Verminephrobacter eiseniae EF01-2: one gene and its partner. The protein of the gene in region 1 interacts with the protein of each later gene in a pairwise test. Links are inferred from orthologs where the notes say so. Each region holds a gene or a part of one and is shown in the gene's direction. Other genes may lie near its edges.

Region 1 (3,761 bases):
GGCACAGTGCCAGCGTGCACAGCGCTGCCAGCGTTGGGCGCCCGGGCATGCGATCGAGCAGCCGGCGGTGCCAGGGCGCAAACAATATGGCCAAGATCACGCCCCAGAAAACGGCCCCGTGGAACTGCCACAGGATGGCGCCGAAGGCGATGGTGACGAGGATCAGCAGCAGCACGAAGGCTTTGTCCTGAAGATGGTGGGGCGTCATGTTCGAGCGTGGCAACGACAATGGATGGAATGTACGCCAGTGCGCCGTCCCGCAAATAGCTGCACAAAATGAAATCGCTGTGTTTTGTCTCGGGACAAGGCGCAAATCATCGTAATACCGATACCGTGCAGGGGTGTGGCGATGATTTGCAACACCGCCCTGGCGCGAAGGGCGCTTCCTTCATGTGCAGTTATTTACGGGACGATACACCAGGCGGGGCTGCGGCAAGTCCCCGGGCGGATGATCGGTGGCACAATGCGCCGTGTACCAAGGCCCTTCCCCAGCCACAGTCGCATCCGCCAACCGGTCCAGCCGTGTCGCGGAAGGTTTTCCAACCAACTCATGCTTTCCGCAGGAAAGCGCAGGTCAGCGCATCATGAGCGATACGGCATCCGTCTACCAAGCCTATCAAGGCAACACCTACCTGTTCGGCGGCAACGCGCCCTATGTCGAAGAGTTGTACGAGAACTATCTCGGCAACCCCGGCAGCGTCCCGGACAACTGGCGCGAGTATTTTGACGCACTCCAGCATGTGGCTGCCGTCGACGGCAGCCATGCCCGGGATGTGCCCCATTTGCCGGTCATCAATGCCTTTGCCGAGCGCGCCAAGCAGGGGGGCACCAAGGTGGTCGTGGCCACGGGGGCGGATTCGGAACTGGGCCGCAAACGCACGGCTGTGCAGCAGCTGATTGCGGCGTACCGCAATGTGGGCCAGCGCTGGGCCGATCTCGACCCGCTCAAGCGCACCGAGCGCCCGGTGATTCCCGAACTCGATCCGGCGTTCTATGGCTTCAGCGATGCCGACCAGGAGACGGTGTTCAACACCAGCAACCTGTTCTTCGGCAAGGAGACGATGCCTTTGCGCGAACTGCTCAATGCGCTGCGCGAGACCTACTGCGGCTCGATTGGCGCCGAGTACATGTACGCCACCGACCAGAACCAGAAACGCTGGTGGCAGCAGCGGCTCGAAGCCATACGCAGCAAGCCCAGCTTTGGCGCGGACAAGAAGCAGCACATCCTGGAGCGGCTGACCGCCGCCGAGGGCCTGGAGCGTTTCCTGCACACCAAGTATGTCGGGCAAAAGCGCTTCTCGCTCGAAGGCGGCGAGAGTTTCATTGCCTCGATCGACGAGTTGATACAGTCGGCGGGCGCCAAGGGGGTGCAGGAAATCGTGATCGGCATGGCCCACCGTGGCCGCTTGAATGTGCTGGTCAACGTCATGGGCAAGATGCCCAAGGATTTGTTTGCCGAATTCGACCATACGGCGCCCGAAGACCTGGCTGCCGGCGATGTGAAGTACCACCAGGGCTTCAGCTCCGACGTGACCACCCCGGGCGGCCCGGTACACCTTTCGCTGGCTTTCAATCCGTCGCACCTGGAGATCGTCAACCCGGTGGTCGAAGGCTCGGTGCGCGCGCGCATGGACCGCCGGGCCGACCCGCAAGGCCAGCAGGTGCTGCCGGTGCTGGTGCATGGTGACGCGGCATTTGCCGGCCAGGGGGTGATTCAGGAAACGCTGGCGCTGGCACAGACCCGGGGCTACTCCACCGGCGGCACGGTGCATATCGTGATCAACAACCAGATCGGTTTCACCACCTCCGACCCCCGCGATAGCCGTTCCACGCTGTACTGCACCGATGTGGTCAAGATGATCGAGTCGCCGGTGCTGCATGTCAACGGCGATGATCCCGAGGCCGTGGTGCTGGCCACCCAACTGGCCCTGGAGTTCCGCATGGAGTTCCGCAAGGATGTGGTCGTGGACATCGTCTGCTTTCGCAAGCTCGGCCACAACGAGCAGGACACGCCGGCGCTGACCCAGCCGCTGATGTACAAGAAGATCGGCGCGCATCCGGGCACGCGCAAGCTCTATGCCGACAAACTGGCTGCGCAGGGCCTGGGCGAGACCTTGGGCGATGACATGGCCCGGGCCTACCGCCAGGCGATGGATGCCGGCAAGCACACGGTCGATCCGGTGCTGACCAACTTCAAGAGCAAGTACGCGGTCGACTGGAGCCCCTTCCTGGGCAAGAAGTGGACCGACGCTGGTGACACCGCGATTCCGCTGGCCGAGTGGCGGCGCCTGGCCGAGAAAATCACGCTGATTCCTGGCAGCGTGACCCCGCACCAACTGGTCAGGAAGGTCTATGACGATCGCGCCGCGATGGGCCGTGGCGAACTGCCCGTGGACTGGGGCATGGGCGAGCATATGGCGTTTGCATCGCTGGTGGCCAGCGGCTACGCGGTGCGGCTGTCGGGTGAGGACTGCGGCCGTGGCACGTTCACGCACCGCCACGCCGTGGTGCATGACCAAAAGCGCGAGAAATGGGACATCGGCACCTACACGCCGTTGCAGAACGTGGCCGAGAACCAGGCGCCGTTCGTCGTCATCGACTCCATCCTCTCCGAAGAGGCGGTGCTGGGCTTTGAATACGGCTACGCCTCGAACGACCCCAATACCCTGGTGATCTGGGAAGCCCAGTTCGGCGACTTCGCCAATGGCGCGCAGGTGGTGATCGACCAGTTCATCGCCTCGGGCGAAGTCAAATGGGGCCGCGTCAACGGCATCACGCTGATGCTGCCCCATGGCTACGAAGGCCAAGGCCCCGAGCACAGTTCGGCGCGTCTGGAGCGCTTCATGCAAATGGCGGCCGACGCCAACATGCAAGTGGTGCAGCCGACCACGGCCAGCCAGATTTTCCATGTGCTGCGGCGCCAGATGGTGCGCGCGCTGCGCAAGCCGCTGATCATCATGACGCCCAAGTCGCTGCTGCGCAACAAGGACGCCACCTCGCCGCTGTCCGAGTTCACCAGGGGCGGCTTCCAGACGGTGATTCCCGAGCAGGACGAAGCCATCGTCAAAAAGGCCGCCAAGGTCAGGCGCGTGCTGGCCTGCTCCGGCAAGGTGTACTACGACCTGGTCAAAAGGCGCAGCGAGAAGGCCATCGATGATGTGGCGATCCTGCGCGTCGAGCAGTTGTACCCGTTCCCGCACAAAGCCTTTGCCGCAGAGCTCAAGCGCTACGCCCAGGCCATCGATGTGGTCTGGTGCCAGGACGAGCCGCAGAACCAGGGCGCCTGGTTCTTCGTGCAGCACTACATCCACGAGAACATGCACGAAGGCCAGAAACTGGGCTACTCCGGCCGCGCGGCATCGGCATCGCCTGCCGTCGGATACTCGCACCTGCACCAGGAGCAGCAAAAGGCGCTGGTCGATGGCGCGTTCGGCAAGATCAAGGGCTTTGTGCTGACCAAATGAACGCCACTGCGCACGGCAAGCGAAAACCCTCATCCCCATGGTTCCCGAAGTCCCCGAAGCATTCCGAAAGAAGAACTGGTATGGCCATCGTAGAAGTCAAAGTCCCCGCACTGTCCGAATCCGTGGTCGAGGCCACCTTGCTGGCGTGGAAGAAAAAGCCCGGCCAGGCCGTGGCAATCGATGAGATTCTGATCGAGATCGAAACCGACAAGGTGGTGCTGGAAGTGCCTGCGCCCGCCGCCGGCCTGCTGGCCGAGATCGTTCAGGGCGACGGCGCCACGGTCGCCGCCGAGCAGG
Region 2 (3,316 bases), 4.1 Mb from region 1 along the record:
GCTGGTGCTCTGGCGCCTGGGCCTGCCGCTGGACAGCGACCTGTCGGCCTTGAAGAACCAGCCGGTGACGCAGGCGCAGCTTGCGCAGCTTGCCGCACTTTTCGAAGAACGCATGCACAGCCGCAAACCCGCCGCCTATCTGACGCGCGAGGCCTGGTTGCAGGGCGTGGCGTTCTACATCGACGAGCGCGCCATCGTGCCGCGCAGCCTGATCGCCGAACTGCTGGCCGACGGCAGCGTCGACGAATTCCTGGGCGCGCACACCCGCCAGGTGCTCGACCTGTGCACCGGCAATGGCAGCCTGGCAGTGCTGGCCGCGCTGGCCTGGCCCGAGGTGCAAGTGACCGGCGCCGATATTTCGCCCGAGGCCCTGGCCGTTGCCCGCATCAACGTCGAGCGGCATGGCTTGCAGCAGCGCATCGCACTGCAACTGTCGGACGGCCTGTCCGCCCTGCCCGGTCCCTGGGACCTGATCCTGTGCAATCCACCCTATGTGAATGCGGCCAGCATGGCAGCCCTGCCCGCCGAATACCGCGCCGAACCCCGGCTCGCGCTGGCCGGCGGCGCTGACGGCATGGACTTCATCCGTCCGCTGCTCAGAACCGCCGCAGCCTGCATGAGCGACAATGCGGTGCTGGTTTTGGAAATCGGCAATGAACGGCCCGGCTTTGAAGCCGCGTTCGCGCAGCACCCCGTGCACTGGCTGGCCACCAGCGCCGGCCCGGACCAGGTGCTGCTGCTGACCAGGCAGGCCCTGGCCCTGTTTTTCTGCTCCTGATGATCACCCTCAAAAACCTCAGCCTGCGCCGTGGCAGCAAGCTACTGCTGGACCAGGTCTGCGTCAGCATCAACCCCGGCGAGAGCATCGGCCTGGTCGGCCGCAACGGCGCCGGCAAATCCACGCTCCTGGCCTTGCTGACCCGCCAGTTGCACGAAGACGCGGGCGATTTGTTCATCCCGCCCCAATGGCGCATGGCGCAGGTGGAGCAGACCATGCCGGAGACCGCCGAGCCGGCCACCGATTTCGTGCTGCGCGGCGACAGCCGCCTGACCGAACTGCGCGCGGCGCTGGAAAAAGCCCAGGCCGACGGCGATGGCATGGCCATCGCCCACGCATATGGCGACCTGACCGACGCCGGCGAACATGACGCCCGGCCGCGCGCGCAAGCGCTGATCCTCGGGCTGGGCTTCAAACTGGCCGAGCTCGACCAACCCGTGAACAGCTTCTCGGGCGGTTGGCGCATGCGCTTGCAACTGGCGCGCGCGCTGATGAGCCCCTCCGATCTGCTGCTGCTCGACGAACCCACCAACCACCTGGACCTGGACGCGCTGGTATGGCTCGAAACCTGGCTCAAGCGCTACACCGGAACGCTGATCGTCATCAGCCACGACCGGGAATTCCTCGACGCCATCACCGAAGTCACGCTGCACATCGACAACGCCCGGATCACACGCTACGGCGGCAACTACAGCCGTTTCGAAGAACTGCGAACCCAGCAGTTGGAACTGCAACAAGCCTCGTGGGCCAAGCAGCAAGACCGGATCGCCCACCTGCAAAAATTCATAGACCGCTTCAAGGCCAAGGCCAGCAAGGCCCGGCAGGCGCAAAGCCGCGTCAAGGCGCTCGAGCGCATGGAAAAGATCGCACCGATGCTGGCCAGCGCCGACTTCAGCTTCGGGTTCAAAGAGCCTGGCCAACTGCCCAACCCGATGCTGGCCATCGCCGACGCTGCGTTCGGCTACACCGGCCAGGACCGCACGGCAAACACCGTCTTGCGCCATGTCAACCGCTCGGTGCTGGCCGGGCAGCGCATCGGCATCCTGGGGGCCAACGGCCAGGGCAAATCGACACTGGTCAAGACCATTGCGCGCGCCATGCAACCGCTGGCGGGCCAGATCACCGAGGGCAAGGGCCTGGTGATCGGCTACTTTGCCCAGCAGGAGCTGGACCTGCTGCGCCCGGCCGACGACCCGCTCGCGCACATGCTCCGCCTGGCCAAGGACATCGGCCCCGGCAGCCGCGAACCCGCCCGCGAACAAGACCTGCGCAACCACCTGGGCCGCTTCAACTTCTCGGGCGACATGGTTCGGCAGACCGTGGGCACCATGAGCGGCGGCGAAAAAGCCCGCCTGGTGCTGGCCATGATCGTCTGGCAACGCCCCAACCTGCTGCTGCTCGACGAACCCACCAACCACCTGGACCTGGCCACACGCGAGGCGCTGACGATGGCGCTGAACGAATTCGAAGGCACCGTGCTCCTGGTCAGCCATGACCGCGCCCTGTTGCGCGCCGTCTGCGATGAATTCTGGCTGGTCGGCCGGGGCGTGGTGGCGCCATTCGACGGCGATCTGGACGACTACCAGCGCTATCTGCTCGACGAAGCCAAGCGGCTGCGCGAACAGGCGCGGCTGGCACCGGAGACCTCCGTGCGCGCCGAAGCAACGGCGGCCCCCATTGCCGCCCCGGCAACCCGACACACCGACCCTGCGGTAACCCGACACACCGCCGCTGCGGCAACCCAGCGCAAGCTCGACGCCCAGGCGCGCCAGCAACTGGCCGACAAGACCCGCCCACTGAACCAGCAACTGCAACAGATCGACCAGCGCCTGGCGCTTTTGTCCACCGAACGGTCGGCACTGGAGCAAAAGCTCAACCAGGCCCTGCCCGCCACCGAAATCGCCGCCTGCGGCCGGCGCCTGAAAGCCGCAAACGCCGAGACCGCCCGGCTGGAAGAGCGCTGGCTGGAAATTTCTGCCGCGCTCGAAGAAATTTCTGGAGCCACAGTCAACGGACCATGAATCGACCACGTTGTGGCTGCATTACAGGAGTTTTCCAACATGCACACCACCACCTTGTCCGCCTGGCCCGAAGACGAACGCGATCGCAAGCGTTGAAAAGACAGCCTGCCCCAGCCCTCGACCCGGCCAGGATCGGGGCGGCCATGCCGAATTCCATTTCCAAATCGTTCGCGAACGCAAAGGCGAAGCGCAGGTAGCACCCATGTACGGCAAGCGACGCCGACGAAGCGCACGCATGATTCAGGAATGCAATCCAATCAGCCGTTCCCGGGGTCTGTGGCAAGGGTGCCGACATCAGCACCGCCCGAAGTGACTGTCTCATCCCGCATTTGTCCCACGGCAAACAGTACCGCCAAGCAATCGAGTTTCTGCGTGATTTCTGACGACAAACCTGCTGTCGGTGCGAGCGGCACCAAACGGTGCAGTTCGCCTTTGGTCAACAGCATCGCCCCGCCCATCCTGGCTGCCAATTTTCTGAAAAATTCTTCCGCCACCGTGCTTAGCTTTCGCCGCTCGG

What was found.
Region 2: the proteins of VEIS_RS19260 (region 1) and VEIS_RS01390 interact in binary tests that used the Escherichia coli proteins (3 or more experiments, as listed by UniProt). The link is inferred for Verminephrobacter eiseniae EF01-2 from one-to-one orthologs.

Annotation. Positions count from the first base shown.
Region 1 is NC_008786.1:4,363,871-4,367,631, reverse strand. What follows is about bases 220-3,664. They hold VEIS_RS19260 (2-oxoglutarate dehydrogenase E1 component), read left to right. Parts: upstream 220-584; coding sequence 585-3,464; downstream 3,465-3,664. Other genes in these bases: odhB (2-oxoglutarate dehydrogenase complex dihydrolipoyllysine-residue succinyltransferase), read left to right, coding at 3,545-3,664. Also shown: VEIS_RS19265 (AI-2E family transporter), read right to left, coding at 1-208; more of odhB, read left to right, coding at 3,665-3,761. UniProt on the Escherichia coli protein: E1 component of the 2-oxoglutarate dehydrogenase (OGDH) complex which catalyzes the decarboxylation of 2-oxoglutarate, the first step in the conversion of 2-oxoglutarate to succinyl-CoA and CO(2).
Region 2 is NC_008786.1:308,483-311,798, forward strand. Bases 289-3,288 are described here. They hold VEIS_RS01390 (ABC-F family ATP-binding cassette domain-containing protein), read left to right. Parts: upstream 289-777; coding sequence 778-2,799; downstream 2,800-3,288. Other genes in these bases: prmB (50S ribosomal protein L3 N(5)-glutamine methyltransferase), read left to right, coding at 289-778; VEIS_RS01395 (hypothetical protein), read right to left, coding at 3,057-3,288. Also shown: more of prmB, read left to right, coding at 1-288; more of VEIS_RS01395, read right to left, coding at 3,289-3,316. UniProt on the Escherichia coli protein: Genetic data indicate it may be involved in ribosome assembly or function.